4 regions of the Kosakonia calanthes genome follow, and region 3 is predicted to be linked to each of the others. Evidence: predicted binding sites of a transcription regulator. Region 3 holds the regulator's gene; each other region holds the start of a gene.
The links. Region 3 encodes Fur, which represses iron uptake genes when iron is present. Its sites were predicted from a motif close to ATAATAATGAGAACNACTATCAA; they were not measured.
Positions count from the first base shown of each region.

Region 1 (4,982 bases), 380 kb from region 3:
TATCATTTGTTACGAAATGAAATGTTATAATATAACAAAATGAATTGCTACAGGTTTGCGGCTGCGCTTTGACTAATTCCCATAAACAACCAGGCTTAAGGTTCGAAGGCGATCGATATGACGCGACTGCCATATTGATCATTTTTTTAAACGAGAAGTGGAGGAATAACATGGCCGAGCACAGAGGCGGTTCCGGTAATTTCGCTGAAGATCGTGAGAAAGCCTCAGACGCAGGGCGCAAAGGTGGTCAGCACAGCGGTGGGAATTTTAAAAATGACCCGTCACGTGCATCCGAAGCCGGTAAGAAGGGCGGTAAAAGTAGCCATGGTAGCGGTCAGAAATAGCGACCCTGCGGTTATTTTTTAATTAACATTGCCTTCTTTAGGTTTCTGAACGACAGCGAGCCGGAAACGGCTCGTTTAATTTTGACTAAGTCGAGTAAATATCTGAGCAGGGCATTATCTGTCCGTTATCCCCGTTATTTTGTTTCATCCTCGCAATGACCCCGCAAAAAATCCCCTCAGGAACAGGAAATCCGATCTGTACCTGAGGGTATGCAAGTGCATCTTCGTTACTCACAATGAGTTTGTTACTTATCCACAATATGAATACCAGAATAGGCTGACGAAACCGGCATTTGTAATGAAATTTTACGATCTTTATGAATGAAAATTTTCATCGATAACGCGTTGAAGTTACTCAGTTTTTGACTATATTTCAGGCGAATTTTTATTTTATAAACCCCTGGTTGTTCATATTTGTAACCGCTCTGGCTGGGCGTTTTTTTTCTCCTGCCGCCTGGTTTCATTGATCGCACTTATCCTATATTTATTAAACATACGTCCACAAAAGGAGGTTTTGTGCTGAATAGTGAAAAAGACGATCCACGCGATGCGCCGGAATCTGGCGACAAAAGACCGCAACCGGTCAAGAAGTAACCTCCAGGGTCGCTACGGCGGCCTTTTTTATGGCTTACTTTTGCACCGCATCGTCAGTCAACGCGCCAATTTTTGCGCGTGATGTGATTTATTCATGTAACCATTGCATTTGATAATAGTTATCATTACTATCCGAATCGATAATATGAGAAGGGATTTGCAGCACTTAATACTGTCTTAGCAAAATTCCACGGATTTTCTGGAAGCGTTACGTGAGCCTGATACTAATAAATTCTAAGGCTTGCAAAATATGTCTACATCGCAACTTTCCCGGTTTTGCTTCAGGAAGAGCATGCTGGCGACTTCACTGCTCGCGGCGCTGTACCAAACATCGGCATTCGCGGCTGACTCAGGGACTCATCCAACCGCGTCCAACGACGCACAGCAAGATATGGCAGAAGAGATGTTGGTTACCGCGCCCGCGCCGGTTTTAAAAGCGGGCAGCAGCCATTCGCTCAGTGCGCAGGATCTGCAAAACAAAGGGGCGAATGATTTTGGCTCCATCATGCGTTATGAACCGCTTATCAGCGCCACTGGCGCGAGCGGCGGTTCCGGCAACGGGAAAAGCGGTTTCGACAGGGGCGGTTACACCGGCTACAACATTCGTGGACTGGAAAGCAACCGCGTAGGCATTGATGTCGACGGTATTCCCCAGCCGGACGCCACCGGGCGCAGCTATGCCAGCCGCGCTGGGCTCAACACGTTTGGCATTGGTCGCGATTATATCGACCCGTATATGTACGGCAGTGTGGAAATCCAATCCGGCGCGACCCCCACCGACCAGGCCAACGCCTCGATTGGCGGGAATGTTTCATTCCAGCCGAAATCCGCCGACGACTACCTGCGTCAGGGCAAAGAGACCTATTTTGGCTACCAGAGCGATTACGATTCCAGCGATCGCAGCTGGCACAACGGTGTAACAGGCGCCGCGGGGGATGAAACCCTGCGCGGCATCTTCGTTTACAGCCGCCGCGATGGTCAGCAAACCCGCAACAACAGTGGCACGATCGGCGCTTATCCCGCCAACTGGCACTCAGACGCGCTGCTCGCTTCCGGCATCTGGCAGCCCAATGATGCGCACAAACTGACCGGTACGGTGGATTTTTACCACAAGGCCAACCACACCCATTACGACGCCTGGAACAGCGCGGGCAGCGCCATCATCGGTAAAGCTGAACAAACCAGCCAGACCCGGCGCTGGGGCGCCAGCCTGAAAGATGAGTGGACGCCAATGAACGACTGGCTGGACAGCGCCTCCACCAAAATCTACTACCAGCACACGGAAGCGCACGACCGCACGTATATGCCGGACAGCACCACGCTCGCCATGGAAACGGTCTACTCCAATTACGACACTGATACCTGGGGCATCCAGAATACGCTGGCGAAAACCTTGGGCCGCCACGATTTAAGTGCCGGTTTCAACGCCAGCACCAGTAAAACCCAACGTCCGTTTGAGCAGTCGCCGGTACCGAGCATTTTTAGCGAGATCATGCAGCCGGAAGCCGACAGCCGTGGCTATACGCTGGGTGCATTCGCGCAAGATCAAATTAATTTTGACGCCGATGGTCACCTTTTCGCCATCATTCCCGGCGTGCGCGTCATTCATCAATCAATGAAGCCAGATAATCTCTCCAGCCTGACCACCAACAGCAGCGTGCTGGACGAAGCCGATGTTGCCACGCTGTACAGCAAAAACGCCGATACCCAGTGGCTGCCGTCGTTGACCTTGCAGTATGACCTCACGCCGAGTTTGATGACCTACCTGCAATATAAACGCGGCGCGCAGTTCCCAAACGCCAGCCAGCTGTACGGCTCCTGGAACCTCGGTTCAAGCTATGCGGGCAGCGCGCAATATGCGCTGATCGGCAATAGCGAGCTGAAAACGGAGACCAGCGATAACCTCGAATGGGGCATGAAAGGCGACGTCGCCGAAGGCGTCACCTTACGCACCGCGCTGTTTTATAACAGCTATAAAAACTTTATCGCTTACACCCGTTATCGCCGGGCGGATAACCCGGACAAGTTCGTCAACGTGCCGTCCAACATCTACACCAGTTACCAGGCGGAAAACCGCGATAAAGCCTTTATTTACGGCGGTGAAATCAGCGCCAAATTCAATTTTGGTACGTGGTTCGAACAGGTTGATGGCCTGAGCGCCACGCTGGCCTATGGCTATACCGAAGGGAAATCCAAATCCCGTTATATGGGCGACAAATACATCGATCTCGATAGCGTCGCGCCGATGAAAGCCATTGTCGGTGTGGCCTGGGACGATCCGGCGAAACGCTACGGTACGGCGTTGACTGCCACTTTTGTGAAAGGCAAACGCGCCACCGCGACCAGCCGCGAATCCTACCTCAACAGCGGTTCGGCGATCGCCAATTCCAGCACCGAATATATGCGCGTGCCGGGTTACGGCCTGCTGGACTGGACGGCTTACTGGCGGGTGGCGAAACACGTGAGAATCAACGGCGGTGTGTACAACATCACCGACAGGAAATATTGGGATTACCTGAACAGCCGAACTCAGGAAGAGTCCACTAATCAGGATGCGTACGAAAAAGCGCTGGCGGTGATGCCGGGGCGCAGTTGGCAATTGGGCGTCAATGTCGATTTCTGACGGCGATACTCATTACTTAACCCCCCGGTGACACCACCGGGGATAGTTAACTTCATAGAGGATGTGAATATGTCTAAATCTTCCCAAGATTTTGCCGCTATCTGGCAGCAGTATCAGACAATTAAAGCAAGGGATCCTGCTAAATACGCCCGCGATATTGCCCGCAACATGGCAATCAGCGAGGCGGAGCTAACCCAATCCCGCATCGGGCACGATGCCGTGCGCCTGGAAGGGGTCATGCGCGAAATCCTTTCCGCGCTGGAACTGGTTGGTGAAACCCGCTGCATCTGCCGCAATGAATTTGCCGTGCATGAGCAGACCGGCAGTTTCACTAATTTGCATCTCAGCGAGCATACCGGGCTGGTGCTCAACCCGCGCGCGCTCGATCTGCGCCTTTTTATGAACCAGTGGGCCAGCGTGTTTCACCTGCGCGAACAGACCCCGAATGGCGATCGCCGCAGCATTCAATTTTTTGATCACCATGGCGAGGCGCTGCTGAAGGTCTACGCCATCACGCAGACGGATAGCGAATGCTGGGAGGAGGTGGTCGCGCGTTTCACCGCCCAACGCGATTTACCCATCAATGCCGCCGCCGTGGAAGAGAAACAGTACGCGGAAAAACCGGATGCGACCGCGCTGGAAAATGCATGGCGGGCAATGACCGATGTGCATCAATTCTTCGGCCTGTTGAAAAAGCATAACGTCTCGCGCCAGCAGGCGTTTCGACTGGTGGGCGACGATCTCGCTTGCCAGGTGGGTAACGATGCGCTGCGCAACCTGCTGCACACCGTGACGAAAGAAGGCAATGAAATCATGATCTTCGTCAGCAATCGCGGTTGCGTGCAGATTTTTACCGGCATGCTGGAAAAGCTGGTGCCTATGGAGAGCTGGCTCAACATCTTCAATGAAAAATTCACCCTGCATCTGCGTGATAAAGAGATCCATGAAAGCTGGGTAACGCGCAAACCGACCGCCGACGGCCACGTCACCAGCCTTGAATTGTTCGCGCAAGACGGCACGCAAATCGCCCAACTGTACGGCCAGCGCAGCGAAGGCCAGCCGGAACAAACTCGCTGGCGAAGGCAAATGGACACGCTGGCAAGCGAAGGAAGAATCGCATGAAAAAACTGCTGATGTTACTTACCGCGTTGCCACTGATGGCGAGCGCCGCGCCCAAAATTGTCGCGCTCGGCGGGGATGTCACCGAAATCGTTTATGGGCTGGGCGCTCAGGCGCAACTGGTGGGGCGCGACAGCACCAGCACCTGGCCTGCGGGTGCGCAAACGCTGCCGGATGTCGGCTATGTCCGGCAGTTAAACGCCGAAGGCATTCTCTCCCTGCGCCCAACGGTGGTGCTGGCAAGCAGCCAGGCGCAGCCATCGCTGGTGTTACAAAAAGTGCAGGATAACCACGTCAATGTG
Region 1 covers NZ_CP151800.1:3,655,215-3,660,196, reverse strand. The annotation lists gene AAEY27_RS17225 (general stress protein) at 171-344, shown strand; gene AAEY27_RS17220 (hypothetical protein) at 590-808, opposite strand; gene AAEY27_RS17215 (TonB-dependent receptor domain-containing protein) at 1,189-3,561, shown strand; gene AAEY27_RS17210 (hemin-degrading factor) at 3,631-4,683, shown strand; gene AAEY27_RS17205 (heme/hemin ABC transporter substrate-binding protein) at 4,680-4,982, shown strand, end outside.
Region 1: a site for Fur is predicted at 1,048-1,070, ahead of AAEY27_RS17215 (TonB-dependent receptor domain-containing protein). Genes of this name have one in related genera too.

Region 2 (4,982 bases), 2.3 Mb from region 3:
TCGTGAAAACGAAGGCGACATGATTTTTGCCGCCGAAACCATGACCGTTGAGCAAATGGCGCTGACCATTCGTCACGGTAGTGGGATTGTTTGCCTGTGCCTGACCGACGAACGCCGTCAACAACTCGACCTGCCAATGATGGTCGAGAACAACACCAGCGCTTACGGTACCGGTTTTACCGTGACCATCGAAGCGGCGCATGGCGTGACTACCGGCGTTTCTGCCGCTGACCGCCTGACCACCGTTCGTGCCGCGATTGCCGATAATGCAAAACCGTCCGACCTGAACCGTCCTGGCCACGTTTTCCCGCTGCGCGCGCAGCAGGGCGGCGTGCTGACTCGTGGCGGTCATACTGAAGCGACCATTGATTTAGTGACGCTGGCAGGGTTTAAACCGGCCGGCGTCCTTTGCGAATTAACCAATGACGATGGTTCCATGGCGCGCGCGCCGGAGTGCATCGCGTTTGCTAAGCAGCAGAACATGGCGGTAGTGACAATCGAAGACCTGGTTGCCTATCGCCAGGAACATGAGCGTAAAGCCAGCTAACGTTCACCGTTAACGAAACGAAATCCGATGCCAATGGCGTCGGATTTTTTTTGCCTGTTCCAGGTCAAAGTTTGTTGCGCTTCCTCAGCTCGCGCATTGATATTTCAGGGGGCTACTTATAAAGTGGTAGCCGCTGTGGCGAAGGTTAACCACACCTAACTCATTCAATTTGCGAAGATTTATATTGGAGGCAATGTGTTCATTTCATGGTATTGGCTTCTGGCGATTGTCGTGCTGGTTGCCGGTTATATCCACGTACTCAAACGTCATTGCAAAGCCTGCCGTCACGACCGGGAAGCGATTTATAAGGGTTATCAACGCGTGCTTGAAGAATTAAAAAAGAGACGTAACGTTGGGCAAAGAGATTGAACGCGGCTGCTAGTTCGCAGCCGCTTTTATTAACCGCCAAATCCCATCGCTTGCAAAGCCACCAGACTTAGTCCCATCACCGACATGCCGCACAGCACGCCATAGCTTGGGTTGTTATTCGGATCGATCTCTTTGGCCAGCGGCATTAACTCATCCACCGACAGCGCCACCATAATGCCCGCGACGGTCGCCATAATTGCCGCCATCACCACGGGCGAAACCAGGCTTCCCAGAATCAACCACGCCAGCACGCCGCCGAGGATTTCCGCCAGTCCCGAAATCCCTGCCCAGAACACCGCGCTGCGTTTAGAGCCGGTTGCGGCATACACCGGACCGGCAACGGCAAGTCCTTCAGGAATATTGTGCAATGCCACCGCAAGCGCGATACCGAAGCCGAGTTCCAGATCGTTGCTGGCGGTAACATAGGTGGCGATCCCTTCGGGGAAGTTGTGCAGGCTGATGCCGAGTGTCAGCAGGATCGCGGTGCGGCGGATGCCGCGCGGGAAGGTGCGCTGCGTGCCTTGCATCAAATCTTGCGCGTGTGCATGAGGCAACATGCGATCCAGCGCGAAGTAGCCCAACAATCCCACCACAAACATGCCGTAACCCAACATCGGCGACATATTCTCTGTCGCCAACGCGGCGGGCAACATTTCCATTAATGAAATAAGCAGCATGATCCCGGCGGCAAAACCGAGCGAAAACGCCAGTACACGGTTCGAGGGTTTCTGGCCGATCACGCCCAGGATTGCGCCGATAAAGGTCGCGGCACCTGCCAATATGGTCAGAGTCAAAGGTACTGACATCCATTACTCCTTTTGATAATGATTCTCATTAATGTAAGTTTTCATCACCTGAAAAGCGAGGCGGGCGCATGACTTTTACGTATTCCTTACATTCAAAATAACTGATGATCTTCATCATGCTTATCTGAGTTCTTCGCCCCGTGAAAAAGCGTACCCTAACTTTATCAAATTGACACACTCAGTAAGGATATCCTTATGTCCGTACCTCGCATGCCCGCCCTGTTTCTGGGCCACGGAAGCCCAATGAATGTTCTGGAAGACAACGTCTATACCCGCGCCTGGCGCGAGTTGGGCGAAACATTGCCACGCCCGAAAGCGATTGTGGTGGTTTCCGCGCACTGGTTTACCCGTGGTACTGGTGTCACGGCGATGGAAGCACCGCAGACGATCCATGATTTCGGCGGTTTCCCGCAGGCGTTGTACGACACGCATTATCCTGCTCCGGGTTCGCCAGAACTGGCGCAGCAGCTCGTTGAACTGCTGGCACCGATTCCGGTAACGCTCGACAAAGAAGCCTGGGGTTTTGACCACGGTTCGTGGGGCGTGCTGATCAAGATGTACCCGAATGCCGATATTCCGATGGTGCAACTCAGTATCGACAGCACCAAACCGGCGGCCTGGCATGTTGAAATGGGACGCAAACTGGCGAAACTGCGTGATAAAGGCGTGATGTTAGTTGCCAGCGGCAACGTGGTGCACAACTTGCGCACCGCGCGCTGGCATGGTGAAAACACGCCATACCCGTGGGCAACCTCGTTCAATGAGTTTGTGAAGGAGAATCTGACATGGCGTGGGCCGGTTGAGCAGCATCCGCTGGTCAACTATCTCGACCACGAAGGTGGCTCACTCTCTAACCCGACGCCGGATCACTTCCTGCCGCTGCTGTATATGCTTGGCGCGTGGGACGGCAAAGAACCTGTGTCGATCCCGGTGGACGGCATCGAGATGGGATCGTTGAGTATGCTTTCGGTACAGGTGGGTTAAAGGGATGGCGCGCAATGCGCCATCGTTTTCCTGAAAAGAGAAAAATTCGAGAGAGATCCCAAAAAATCACGCCTGAAATACGGTTTTTTTGAAAATAAAAAGAGCTTCGCTGCAAAAATGAAACGCCGTGCTGAATTTAACCGCTTTTTGTGAACACCATCGTCGCAATAACCCTTCCGAGTGACTACTCTTCTGAGTGTCTAATTCGTACACATACTCATAAAAACTATCCGAAGTTATGCCACGAACGTTCTGTTCGCGGTTGGTCTTATTTTTCTAAAAATTAAACCCTCTGGAGACCCGGAAATATGAACTCAGCAAAAACCTTACTGAAAGTCTGTATTAGTTCCGCTCTGCTGTTTATTTCCCACGCCACTCTCGCCCAAACCTTTCGCGCCGCTGATGTTCACCCCGCTGACTACCCAAATGTCGTGGCGGTAAAACATATGGGCGAAAAGTTAAGTAAGGCAACAGACGGACGCCTGGATATTAAGACCTTTCCCGGCGGCGTATTAGGTGATGAGAAGCAAGTTATTGAGCAGGCGCAAATTGGTGCCATCGATATTATCCGCGTCTCAATGACGCCCGTGGCAGCGATATTGCCGGAAATTAACGTCTTTACGCTGCCCTATATATTTCGCGATGAAGACCATATGCACAAAGTGCTCGATGGCATGATTGGCCAGGAGATTGGCAATCGGCTGTCGGAAAGTAGCAAATCACGGCTGATTTTCCTCGGCTGGATGGATGCCGGCACGCGTAACCTGATCACCAAAGCGCCGGTAACAAAAGCTGAAGATCTAAAAGGCATGAAGATCCGCGTGCAGGGCAGCCCGATTGCGCTGGATACCTTAAAAGCCATGGGTGCTAACTCGGTGGCGATGGGCGTCAGCGAAGTGTTTAGCGGCATGCAAACCGGGGTGATCGATGGCACCGAAAATAACCCACCGACATTTGTGGCGCATAACTATTTGCCGGTAGTGAAGAATTACACCTGGAGTAAACACTTCATTATTCCCGAGCTGTTTTTATTCTCGAAAGCGAAATGGGACAAGCTGAAAAAAGAGGATCAGGCATTGATCCTGAAACTGGCGAAAGAGGCGCAGGTCGAGCAGCGTGAATTGTGGAAAAGCTATAACGAAAAATCCCTCGAAGCGATGAAAGCGGGCGGTGTGCAATTCCATGAAATGGACACCACGGCGTTTTATGAGGCAACACAATCGGTGCGCGATAAATACGGTAAAGATCATCAGGACTTGATTACGCGTATTCAGGAAGTGCAATAACTACTGCCGGGCAGGTCTTCCTGCCCGATTGCAACCTTCACCGGGAAAACTGCTATGGCGGAACGCTATTCGTCGTTGATGGATATTCTGTATCGAATATCGATGTGGATTTCAGGCCTGGCGCTGTTAATTATGGTGGCGATTATTCCGGTGGGCATTTTCGCCCGCTATGTCATGAACAGCGCATTATCCTGGCCGGAACCGGTCGCCATTATTTGTATGGTGACGTTCACCTTTATTGGCGCTGCCGTAAGCTACCGCGCCGGTTCCCATATCGCGGTCAGTATGGTGACGGATCGGTTAAGTGAACCGCTGCGTAAAATCTGCTTTGTGGTGGCCGATCTCATGCTGATGGCAATCAGCCTGTTTATTCTTTGGTATAGCGGTGTTTTGTGCGCCGAACTGTGGGAGCAGCCGGTCGCGGAATTCCCGCTGTTTACCGCCGGAGAAAGCTATTTACCGCTGCCGATCGGTTCAGCCATCACCCTTTTGTTCATTGTCGAAAAAATGCTTTTTGGCGCGCAATACCACCGCCCGGTGGTGATGCTGGGCTCGTCGAGCTGATTTCCAGTAAGGAACCTTTATGGATGCGTTTATTCTGGTCTTTACGTTAGCCATCATGCTGGCGGTGGGTGTGCCGGTCGCTTATGCCGTGGGTATCAGCGCAGTGTTGGGCGCGTGGTATATCGATATTCCGCTGGAAGCGGTGATGATCCAGTTAACCAATGGCGTCAATAAATTCTCGCTGTTGGCGATTCCTTTCTTCATCCTCGCCGGCGCGATTATGGCCGAAGGCGGTATTGCCCGCAGGCTGGTCAACTTCGCCTATATCTTTGTTGGCTTTATTCGCGGCGGCCTGTCGCTGGTCAACATTGTCGCGTCGACCTTTTTTGGCGCGATCTCAGGTTCGTCGGTTGCCGACACCGCCTCGATCGGTTCGGTGATGATCCCGGAGATGGACAAAAAAGGCTATCCGCGGGATTTCGCCGC
Region 2 covers NZ_CP151800.1:748,577-753,558, forward strand. The annotation lists gene ribB (3,4-dihydroxy-2-butanone-4-phosphate synthase) at 1-547, shown strand, start outside; gene zupT (zinc transporter ZupT) at 946-1,722, opposite strand; gene ygiD (4,5-DOPA dioxygenase extradiol) at 1,918-2,706, shown strand; gene AAEY27_RS03520 (TRAP transporter substrate-binding protein) at 3,015-3,992, shown strand; gene AAEY27_RS03525 (TRAP transporter small permease) at 4,047-4,556, shown strand; gene AAEY27_RS03530 (TRAP transporter large permease) at 4,576-4,982, shown strand, end outside.
Region 2: a site for Fur is predicted at 1,735-1,757, ahead of zupT (zinc transporter ZupT). Genes of this name have one in related genera too.

Region 3 (4,982 bases):
CACTCGCTGGGCGCGAAGTATGACTTCAAAAACGATTTGATTCTCGAAGCGGCTTTCGGTCAGGCAGAAGGTTATGTTGATCAGTACTTTGCGAAAGCCAGTTACAAATTTGATGTTGCAGGCAGCCCGCTGAGCACCAGCTATCAGTTCTATGGTACCCGCGACAAAGTCAGCGATGGCGGCGTGAATGATATCTACGACGGTACGGCCTGGTTGCAAGCGCTGACCTTCGGTTACAAAGTCGGTCAGGTTGATCTCCGCCTCGAAGGCACATGGGTGAAAGCGGACGGCCAGCAGGGCTTTTTCTTGCAACGTATGACGCCAACTTACGCATCTTCCAATGGTCGCCTGGATATCTGGTGGGATAACCGTTCAGACTTCAACGCCGACGGTGAAAAAGCGCTGTTCTTCGGTGCGATGTACGATCTGAAAAACTGGAACCTGCCTGGCTGGACGGTCGGTGCCTCTTATGCCTATGCCTGGGATGCGAAACCGGCGGATATGGCAACACCGGATGCTTATTACGACCCGAATTACCGCCTCAAAGAATCCTCTTACAGCCTGGATGCGATGTACACCATCCAGGATGGTCGCGCGAAAGGCACGATGTTCAAACTGCACTTCACTCAGTACGACAACCATTCCGACATCCCGAGCTACGGCGGTGGCTACGGCAACATCTTCCAGGATGAGCGCGACGTGAAATTTATGGTTATCGCACCGTTTACTCTCTTCTAATCCTATTTAATCAGTGTGTTGCCGGGAGTTCCCGGCAACTTTCAGGAACTCTGTCATGAAAACAGTACGACTCAGCATGTTGGCCAGTGCGGTGATGGCCATGCTCGGCAGCACCGCTGCGCTGGCGAACCAAAGCACCGTTGATGCCATCAGCCAGTTTCATCTTAACTATTCAGTGAAAGATAATTTCGCCGCGCAAAACGGTGTGGATTGCGCAAAACTCGGCGCCGATTGGGCATCCTGTAACAAAGCAGTGGTGAAGCTGACCAACAATGGCGAGGCGGTGACCGATAAAGACTGGGCGATCTATTTCCACAGCATCCGCCCGATTCTTGAAGTGGCGAATGATCAGTTTAAAGTCACGCACATCATGGGCGATCTGCACAAACTGGAGCCAACGGACAAATTTACCGGTTTTCCGACGAAACAGTCCGTTGAAATCCCGATTGTGAATGAGTACTGGCAACTGTTTATTACTGATGTGCTGCCGCGCTGGTACGTCACCGCCGACAAAGCGACGCCGAAAGTCATTGCCAATACCGATACCGAAGATTTATCCCAGTTTGTCACACCACTCGGCGACCAGTGGAAGCGTACCCCGGATGATAAAAACATCCTGATGACCGCCGAAGCGCGCTTCGAGAAAAATAGCGATGTGAAAACGCTGAACGTAAACTCGCTGCGCGGGCAAATCGTGCCGACGCCGCTGGAGGTAAAAGTCCACGGTCAGGACGTTGACCTGAGTAAGGGCGTGAAACTGGATCTCTCCGCGTTGAACGGCGATGCCCAAAACGCCATCAAAGCGCGCTTCGCACTGCTCGGTGTGAAAGAGGGTAATTACCCGCTGCACACCGAGATTTCCAGCAACGCCTTTACGGGTGATGAGGCGGTAGAAGGCGCGTACCAATTGCGTATCGGTAACAAGGAGGCAGTTATCACGGGTTACGATCAGGCGGGCGTGTTCTACGGCCTGCAATCGATCCTGTCTCTAATCCCAACCGAAGGGCCGATGACGATCGCCGCGCTGGAGGCGAAAGATGCGCCGCGTTTCGAGTATCGCGGCATTCATCTTGATGTCGGACGTAACTTCCACACTAAAGCCTCAGTGTTGCGCCTGCTGGATCAAATGGCGGCGTACAAGCTGAACAAATTCCACTTCCATCTTACGGATGACGAAGGCTGGCGTATCGAAATCCCAGGCCTGCCGGAACTGACCGACATCGGCAGTAAACGCTGCCACGACCTGAGTGAGAAAACCTGCCTGTTGCCACAATTGGGATCCGGGCCAGATAGCAATAACAATGGCAGCGGCTTCTTCAGCCGGGCTGATTACATTGAGATCCTGAAATATGCCAAAGCGCGACAGATTGAAGTGATCCCGGAAATCGATATGCCTGCGCATGCGCGTGCCGCGGTGATGTCGATGGAAGCGCGTTACGACCGCCTGGTGAAAGAGGGCAAAGAGAAAGAGGCGAATCAATACCGCCTGCTTGATCCGACCGATACCTCCAACACCGCTGGTGTACAGTTCTATGACCGTACCGGCTATCTGAACCCGTGCCTCGATTCGTCACGCAACTTTGTTGATAAAGTGATTGGCGAAATTCAGCAGATGCATAAAGAAGCCGGTTTACCGCTGAAAACATGGCATTTTGGTGGTGATGAAGCGAAAAACATCTATCTGGGCACCGGCTACACCGATCAGAAAAAACCGGAAGCGGGCAAAGGCATCATCGATCAGAGCAATCAGGATAAGCCGTGGGCGAAATCCCAGGCCTGCCAGGTGATGATCAAAGAAGGGAAGGTGACTGATGTTGAGCATCTTTCCAGCTATTTTGGCGTTGAGGTCAGCAAGCTGGTGAAAGCCCACGGCATTGACGTGATGCAAGCGTGGCAGGACGGCTTGAAAGATGCCAAAGACGCGTCAATATTTGCCACCGATCATATCAACGTGAACTTCTGGGATGCCCTTTACTGGGGCGGTTTCGATTCGGTCAATGACTGGGCGAACAAAGGGTTCCGCGTGGTGGTCTCCAACCCGGACTACGTTTATCTCGACTTCCCGAACGAAGTTCACCCGGCGGAAAGCGGCTATTACTGGGGCACGCGCTTTAGCGATGAGCGTAAAATCTTTAGTTTCGCGCCGGACAACATGCCGCAGAACGCAGAAACCTCTGTTGATCGTGATGGCAACGTGTTTAGTGCGAAATCCGATAAACCGTGGCCGGGCGCTTATGGTCTTTCCTCGCAGTTATGGAGCGAAGTCGTACGCACCGACTCTCAGATGGAGTACATGATCTATCCGCGTCTGGTTTCTGTCGCCGAACGTGCATGGCATCGCGCAAGCTGGGAACAGCAATATCAAGCGGGTCGTGAATACAAAGGCGGCGAAACACATCGGGTGGATGTGAAAGCGCTCGACAGCGACTGGCAGCGTTTTGCAAACCTGTTAGGTCACCGCGAACTGGCGAAACTGGATAAAGCGGGCATTCATTATCGTTTACCAGTACCGGGCGCGCGCATTGCCAGCGGAAGGCTTGAAGTGAACACCAGCTTCCCGGGAATGGTGGTTGAGTATTCAACTGACAACGGGAAAACCTGGCAGCGCTACGACGATAAAGCACGTCCGCAGGTGAGCGGGGAAGTGCAGGTTCGTACCGCCAGCCCGGACGGCAAGCGCTTCAGCCATGTCGATGGCGTAAAAGCGTAATTTTTCTGCTCATGCCCGGCGATTCAAATGTGCCGGGCTTTTTATTTGCAGACAAAAAAAAGCCAACCTGACGGTTGGCTTTTGCCTATCAAAAAAGATTATTTTGCGTCGTGCGCGTGTTCATCTTCGCGACAGTCACCTTCGGCACAATGGCCATACAGGTACAGACTGTGGTTAGTCAGGCGAATGCCGTGTTTGGTGGCAATTTCGCGTTGACGTGCTTCGATGGAATCATCACTGAATTCAATGACTTTTCCGCAATCGAGGCAAATAAGGTGATCGTGGTGATGCTGCTGAGTCAGTTCAAAAACGGACTTGCCGCCTTCAAAGTTATGACGGGTCACAATCCCGGCGTCATCAAACTGGTTCAGAACACGATAAACCGTTGCCAGCCCAATCTCTTCGCCCATGTCGATCAGACGTTTATATAGATCTTCCGCACTGACATGATGGTTATCCGGCTCCTGAAGCACTTCCAGGATTTTTAACCGAGGAAGCGTGACTTTCAGGCCGGCCTTCTTTAATGCGGTATTGTTGTCAGTCATGCGGAATCTGTCCTGTTGCTATACGATTCACTTCCTTCGCGGAAGTAATAAGGAATGCACCTGGGATAATGCGTATCATTATAGAACTGCCATGTATAAATGAAAACTGCAAGCCCTCAAGTAAAGTAAGCTTATAAAACGTGGTGTCGCCGACAAACTCCTGGTCAGCCGCACCGAGTTTAGCAGGGCTCATTGTACAGCGATGGAGAAAAAAGTTAAAAAATTGTAGCAATTATTTCCATTGCTTTTATCTATTGATACGGCGCAACCCACAGATTGCGCCGAAGATATCAGGCATTAAGGATGTCGTTCAGGTGCAGTTCTTCTGAAACCTGCTTCACCCATTTCTGAACGCGTTCTGCGGTCAGTTCCGGTTGACGATCTTCGTCAATCGCCAGACCTACAAAGTGGTCATCATCCGCCAGGCCTTTCGACGCTTCGAAGTGGTAACCCGCGGTAGGCCAGTGGCCCACAATGGTCGCGCCGCGCGGTTCAATAATGTCGCGAATAGTGCCCAGCGCATCACAGAAATATTCTGCATAATCTTCCTGGTCGCCACAGCCGAACAGCGCAACTAATTTACCATTGAAATCAATCTCTTCCAGCGTCGGGAAGAAGTCATCCCAATCACATTGCGCTTCGCCGTAATACCAGGTCGGAATGCCGAGCAACAGAATGTCATACCCTTCGATATCTTCTTTGCTGCTCTTGGCAATGTCATGGACATCGGCAACGTCTTTACCGAGCTGACTCTGAATCATTTTCGCGATATTTTCGGTGTTGCCTGTGTCGCTGCCGAAGAAAATGCCTGTAATTGCCATGAGTAAAATAACCTCTTGAATCTTAATGAGTATAGGGGGGGCGCTAAGCCCACAGATAAGGGCAATCATAGCAGAACAGAGAAGCACGCGGAAACTGCTATCGCCACGGACTGCACTGTATGCCACATGAAAGTGTTGATAAAACGATGATTCGGAGGATTCGCTATC
Region 3 covers NZ_CP151800.1:3,275,436-3,280,417, reverse strand. The annotation lists gene chiP (chitoporin ChiP) at 1-738, shown strand, start outside; gene AAEY27_RS15395 (beta-N-acetylhexosaminidase) at 794-3,448, shown strand; gene fur (ferric iron uptake transcriptional regulator) at 3,547-3,993, opposite strand; gene fldA (flavodoxin FldA) at 4,284-4,814, opposite strand; gene ybfE (LexA regulated protein) at 4,978-4,982, opposite strand, start outside.

Region 4 (4,982 bases), 1.9 Mb from region 3:
TGATGCGCTGGTGGCGTTAAACGCGACGTTATAGCTTTCAACTCAACGTAAAACCCACCATTCACGCAAACAGGCGCTTTTTCCTTCCGGGCACTGCTTACAGCTTCCGGTTAAACAACCGGTCGCTTCTTGTTGGATGCGCACAGCTTTGCCCATCGCTTCCATGCGATCGAGCATGGCATCAATCATCGCTTTAGGTGTTTGCAGGGCGACACTGAGCTGGCTGGCCTCCATGCGCCCCTGCAATGCCAATAAATCACGAACCTCAATTAACGATGCCATTAGCCTGATCCTCAGTGACAGTCGCCCGCAGGGCTGTCGCAGCAGCTGGCGACGGTTTTACGCATTGCCAGCAAATTCACATCAACCCGGCTTCTGGCGCGGCGAAGCAGGCCAATCACCACCACGTTAAACAGCACAACCGCCAGAATGCAGGTCAGGCTGTAAATCGGATGCTGGCTGAAGGTCGCGGTTTGATAAAACAGCGTGGAGAGCGAGTAAGCGATATTCAGCCCCCACAGCACCGAAAAGCCCATCCAGCCCCGGCTGGATTCGCGGGCGATTGCGCCCATAGCGGTAATGCACGGCACATACAGCAGCACGAAAATCAGGTAGCTGTAAGCGGCTGCCGCACTGCCAAACTTCTGGCTCATCACGCCCATGGTGCCGGTTGCCATTTCGCCGTCGCCTTTGCTGGCTTCAATCGGGTTTGCCAGTACGCTCAGGCTGAAGGTCTCTTTCAGGCTGCTGCCGGTCTCTTCCAGCGCGGCGGCGAGTTCATCCGTCAGGCTGAATTCCGCCGGGTTGAACTCTTCTTGCGCAATGTTTTCGGCGGTGTAGAGCGTGTTCAGCGTGCCGACCACCACCTCTTTTGCCATCGCCCCGGTCACCAGGCCTACTGTGGCTTGCCAGTGATCGGCATGTACGCCAATCGGCGCTAACAGCGGCGTGAAGACGCGGCTGATTGAGGCCAGCGCGGATTCATTGATGTTGTGCACGGTGCGGCCGTTCAGCGAGAAACTGTTCATCGCGCTGAGGAAAATGCTGACGATGATGATCACTTTACCCGCGCGGATCACAAAGCCTTTCAGGCGCTGCCAGGTTTGCAGCAGCAGGCTTTTCAGATGCGGAACGTGATACACCGGCAGTTCCATCACAAACGGTGACGCTTCGCCGCGCAGCAAGGTGTATTTCAACATCAGACCGGTCAAGATCGCCATCACAATACCTAACACATACAGCGAGAACACCGTGACTGCGCCCTGCTGGCCGAAAAAGGCGGCCGCGAAAACGGCGAAGATCGCCAGTCGCGCGCCGCAGGACATAAACGGCGCCATCATGATAGTGATAAGACGTTCACGCGGCGCATCGAGCGTACGCGCGCCCATCACCGACGGGACATTACAGCCGAAACCGACAATCAGCGGCACAAACGATTTCCCCGGCAGCCCGAGCGATTGCATCAGCCTGTCCATCACAAACGCGGCACGCGCCATATAACCGGAGTCTTCAAGAAACGACATAAACAAGTACATCATGCCCAGTTGCGGCACCAGCGGCAGCACGGTATTCACGCCGCCGCCAAGGCCCTGCGCGAGGAACACCGTCAACCATTCCGGGAAGTGCAGCGTGTAGCCAAGCCATTGAATGCCGTGGATGAATATCGCCACGGAACCGGCATCGAAAATCGGCGAGAACGCGCCGCCAATGTTAATGGCGAACAGGAACATCAAATACATGACGAACAGGAAAATCGGCAGACCCAAAAAACGGTTGATGATAATGCGGTCAACGGCGGCGGTGAACTTGCTTGGCTCTGCGGTAAGCGTGTTGCTGACGGTATCGCAAATCGCGGCAATCGACTGGTAGCGCGCATCGGCAATATGCAGCGCCGGGTCGTCCATTTCGGCTTGCAAACGCGAAAGCACGGCAGCAAGTTGCGGCGCATCAATACCGGCGTTGGCGCGGCTATAAATATCGCCTTCCAGCATTTGCAGCCCCATCCAGCGGCGCTGTTGCCACGAAATATCGTCAGCCATTTGCGCGGCCAGCGCGTCGGCTTCGCGCGAAAGGGGCTGAGCGTAATGCACCAGTTCCACATCATTGTTGGTTTGATGGCGGTCTATCGCCAACTTCAATGCTTCAATTCCGCGCCCGCGTGTGGAAACCAGCGGGATAACCGGGCAACCCAGCCGGGCAGCCAGCGCATCGATATCGATGCGGAGTTTCTGCTTTTCCGCAATGTCGAGCATGTTGAGAGCAATAATGCAGGGAACGCCCAGCTCCAGCAGTTGCAGCGTCAGGTAGAGGTTTCGTTCCAGGTTGGACGCATCCACGACGTTAATCAGCAGATCTGCGTCGCCGCTCAAAATGTAGTGGCAGGCTATTTGTTCGTCGAGCGAGGTTTGCGCAGAAATGGTGGTTAACGAATAGGTACCGGGAAGGTCAACCAGTGTGACCTGGTGGTCGGTCGTTGAAAACAGGCCTTCTTTGCGTTCAACGGTGACGCCGGCCCAGTTGCCCACGCGCTGACGTGCGCCGGTTAATTGATTGAATAATGTGGTCTTGCCGGAATTGGGATTGCCAATTAAGCCAATGGTCATTTTTTTCATTATTGTTAGCACCCTACGTAAAACTTTTTGATTAACGGGAAACCGCTTCTAATTTGAGATAAGCGAGATCCTTTTTCCGTAACACTAAATTAACGCGGCGGGTTTCAATGTGGACAGGATCGCCTAAGGGGGCCACGCGCACGACATTAAAAGAGGAACCGGGCAACATCCCTAATGACAGAAGTTTCTGCCGCCAGGCCGGGCTTATTTCTTGCGAGAAACCGATAATTTTCCACGCGCTATCAGGAGAAAATTGCATAGAACCTACTTTTATGATCTGCGGGCCAATATGGACTGTGCGTCATCAATGAATGGAGAATAATCTACCAAGGCAATGATAATGAGAATAGTTTCTATCATCAATTCAAACAATGCGTTTGCGGCGGTGAAAAATAAGAAATCGATTTTCTTTTGACGTAGCGCAATATTTTCGGGTTTTGCAATTCGTACCTGAAAGACTAATTATTCGCGTACAGATAAGTAAGGATTTTATTTGTGCGCTTAATGTTTAATTAAGGTTCTAATTGTAAGGAATATGAAGGTGATATTAATGAAACAGTTAATTGATTAATATTTTTGAATATTAATCGCCAGACAAAATAGAGAGTTAATAAGAATTTTAGAAAGGGTGTACTGGATCAAATTGATCGATTTCGAATGTTTTTTTAAAAATGCCCTCTCCCGCAAGAGAGGGGTTTTTATTAGCGCTTCTTACCCATTGCCGCTGCCAGCGCATCCATCATCGCGCTGTTACCACTGGGTTGAGACTCACGGCCGCGCGGCGCTTTGGCCGGACGCGCATTGCTGCGGTTGCCATTATCGCGGTTGTTGCTACTTCCCCCGCCACGGCGCGAGTTGCTCTCTCCCGGTTGCTCATCCAGACGCATGGTCAGGGCGATGCGCTTACGCGGCAGATCCACTTCCAGCACTTTCACTTTCACGATATCGCCGGCTTTCACCACCGTATGCGGATCTTCAACGAACTTATCCGCCAGCGAAGAGATGTGCACCAGGCCATCCTGATGCACGCCGATATCAACGAAAGCACCAAAGTTAGTGACGTTGGTGACCGCGCCTTCCAGCACCATGCCCGGCAGCAAATCGCTCAGGGTTTCGATTCCTTCGGCAAAGGTCGCGGTTTTGAACTCTGGACGCGGGTCACGGCCCGGTTTTTCCAGCTCTTTGATGATGTCGGTCACCGTCGGCACACCGAACTGCTCATCGGTAAACTCGGACGCTTTCAGTTTGCGCAGTTCGCTGCTGTTACCCATCAAATCGCGCAAAGACTGTTCCGTTGCCGCCAGAATACGTTCCACCACCGGATAAGTTTCCGGGTGGACGGTAGAGGCATCCAGCGGGTTGTCGCCGTGGTTGATACGCAGGAAGCCAGCGCACTGCTCAAAGGCTTTCGGCCCAAGGCGGCTTACTTTCAGCAATTGCTGGCGGTTCTGGAATTGACCGTTTTCATCGCGCCAGGTGACGATATTTTGCGCCATCATGCGGGTTAACCCCGCTACGCGGGTCAGCAGCGGGACTGACGCGGTATTGAGATCTACGCCGACGGCGTTTACGCAGTCTTCCACTACCGCATCCAGTTTGCGCGCCAGTTGTGTCTGGCTAACGTCGTGCTGATACTGACCGACACCGATGGATTTCGGATCGATTTTCACCAGCTCCGCCAGCGGATCCTGCAAACGGCGCGCGATGGAAACCGCGCCGCGAATCGAAACATCGAGATCCGGGAATTCCAGTGCTGCCAGCTCGGAGGCGGAATAAACCGAGGCGCCCGCTTCGCTGACAATCACTTTTTGCGCGGTGACTTTCGGGAACTGCTTTTGCACATCGAGGAAGAAACGTTCAGTTTCACGTGACGCCGTACCGTTGCCGATGGCGACCAGTTCAACGTTGTGCTTCTCGCACAGCGCCGCCACAGCCACTGCCGCTTTCGCTGCTTGTCCGGTGTGCGGGTAAATGGTGTCGGTTGCGACCAGTTTTCCGGTGGCATCCACCACCGCCACTTTCACGCCGGTACGCAAACCGGGATCGAGGCCCATCGTGGCGCGCAGCCCGGCGGGCGCAGCCATCAGCAGATCGTGCAGGTTGCGGGCAAACACGTTGATCGCTTCGTCTTCGGCGCGTTCACGCACCGTGCCCATCAGCTCGGTTTCCAGATGCATCAACACTTTAATGCGCCAGGTCCAGCTCACTACGCCTTTGCGCCAGCTGTCCGCCGGGGCGTTATTCAGGCGCAGACCAAGATGGTCGATGATAATTTGCTCGCCGTGGCTCTCTTTTGGCGGCTCATCGAATTGCGGATCGGCATTCAACGCCAGTTGCAGCACACCTTCGTTGCGCCCACGGAACATCGCC
Region 4 covers NZ_CP151800.1:410,737-415,718, forward strand. The annotation lists gene bioH (pimeloyl-ACP methyl ester esterase BioH) at 1-34, shown strand, start outside; gene feoC ([Fe-S]-dependent transcriptional repressor FeoC) at 43-282, opposite strand; gene feoB (Fe(2+) transporter permease subunit FeoB) at 294-2,612, opposite strand; gene feoA (ferrous iron transporter A) at 2,644-2,871, opposite strand; gene AAEY27_RS01725 (Tex family protein) at 3,314-4,982, opposite strand, start outside.
Region 4: a site for Fur is predicted at 2,947-2,969, ahead of feoA (ferrous iron transporter A). Genes of this name have one in related genera too.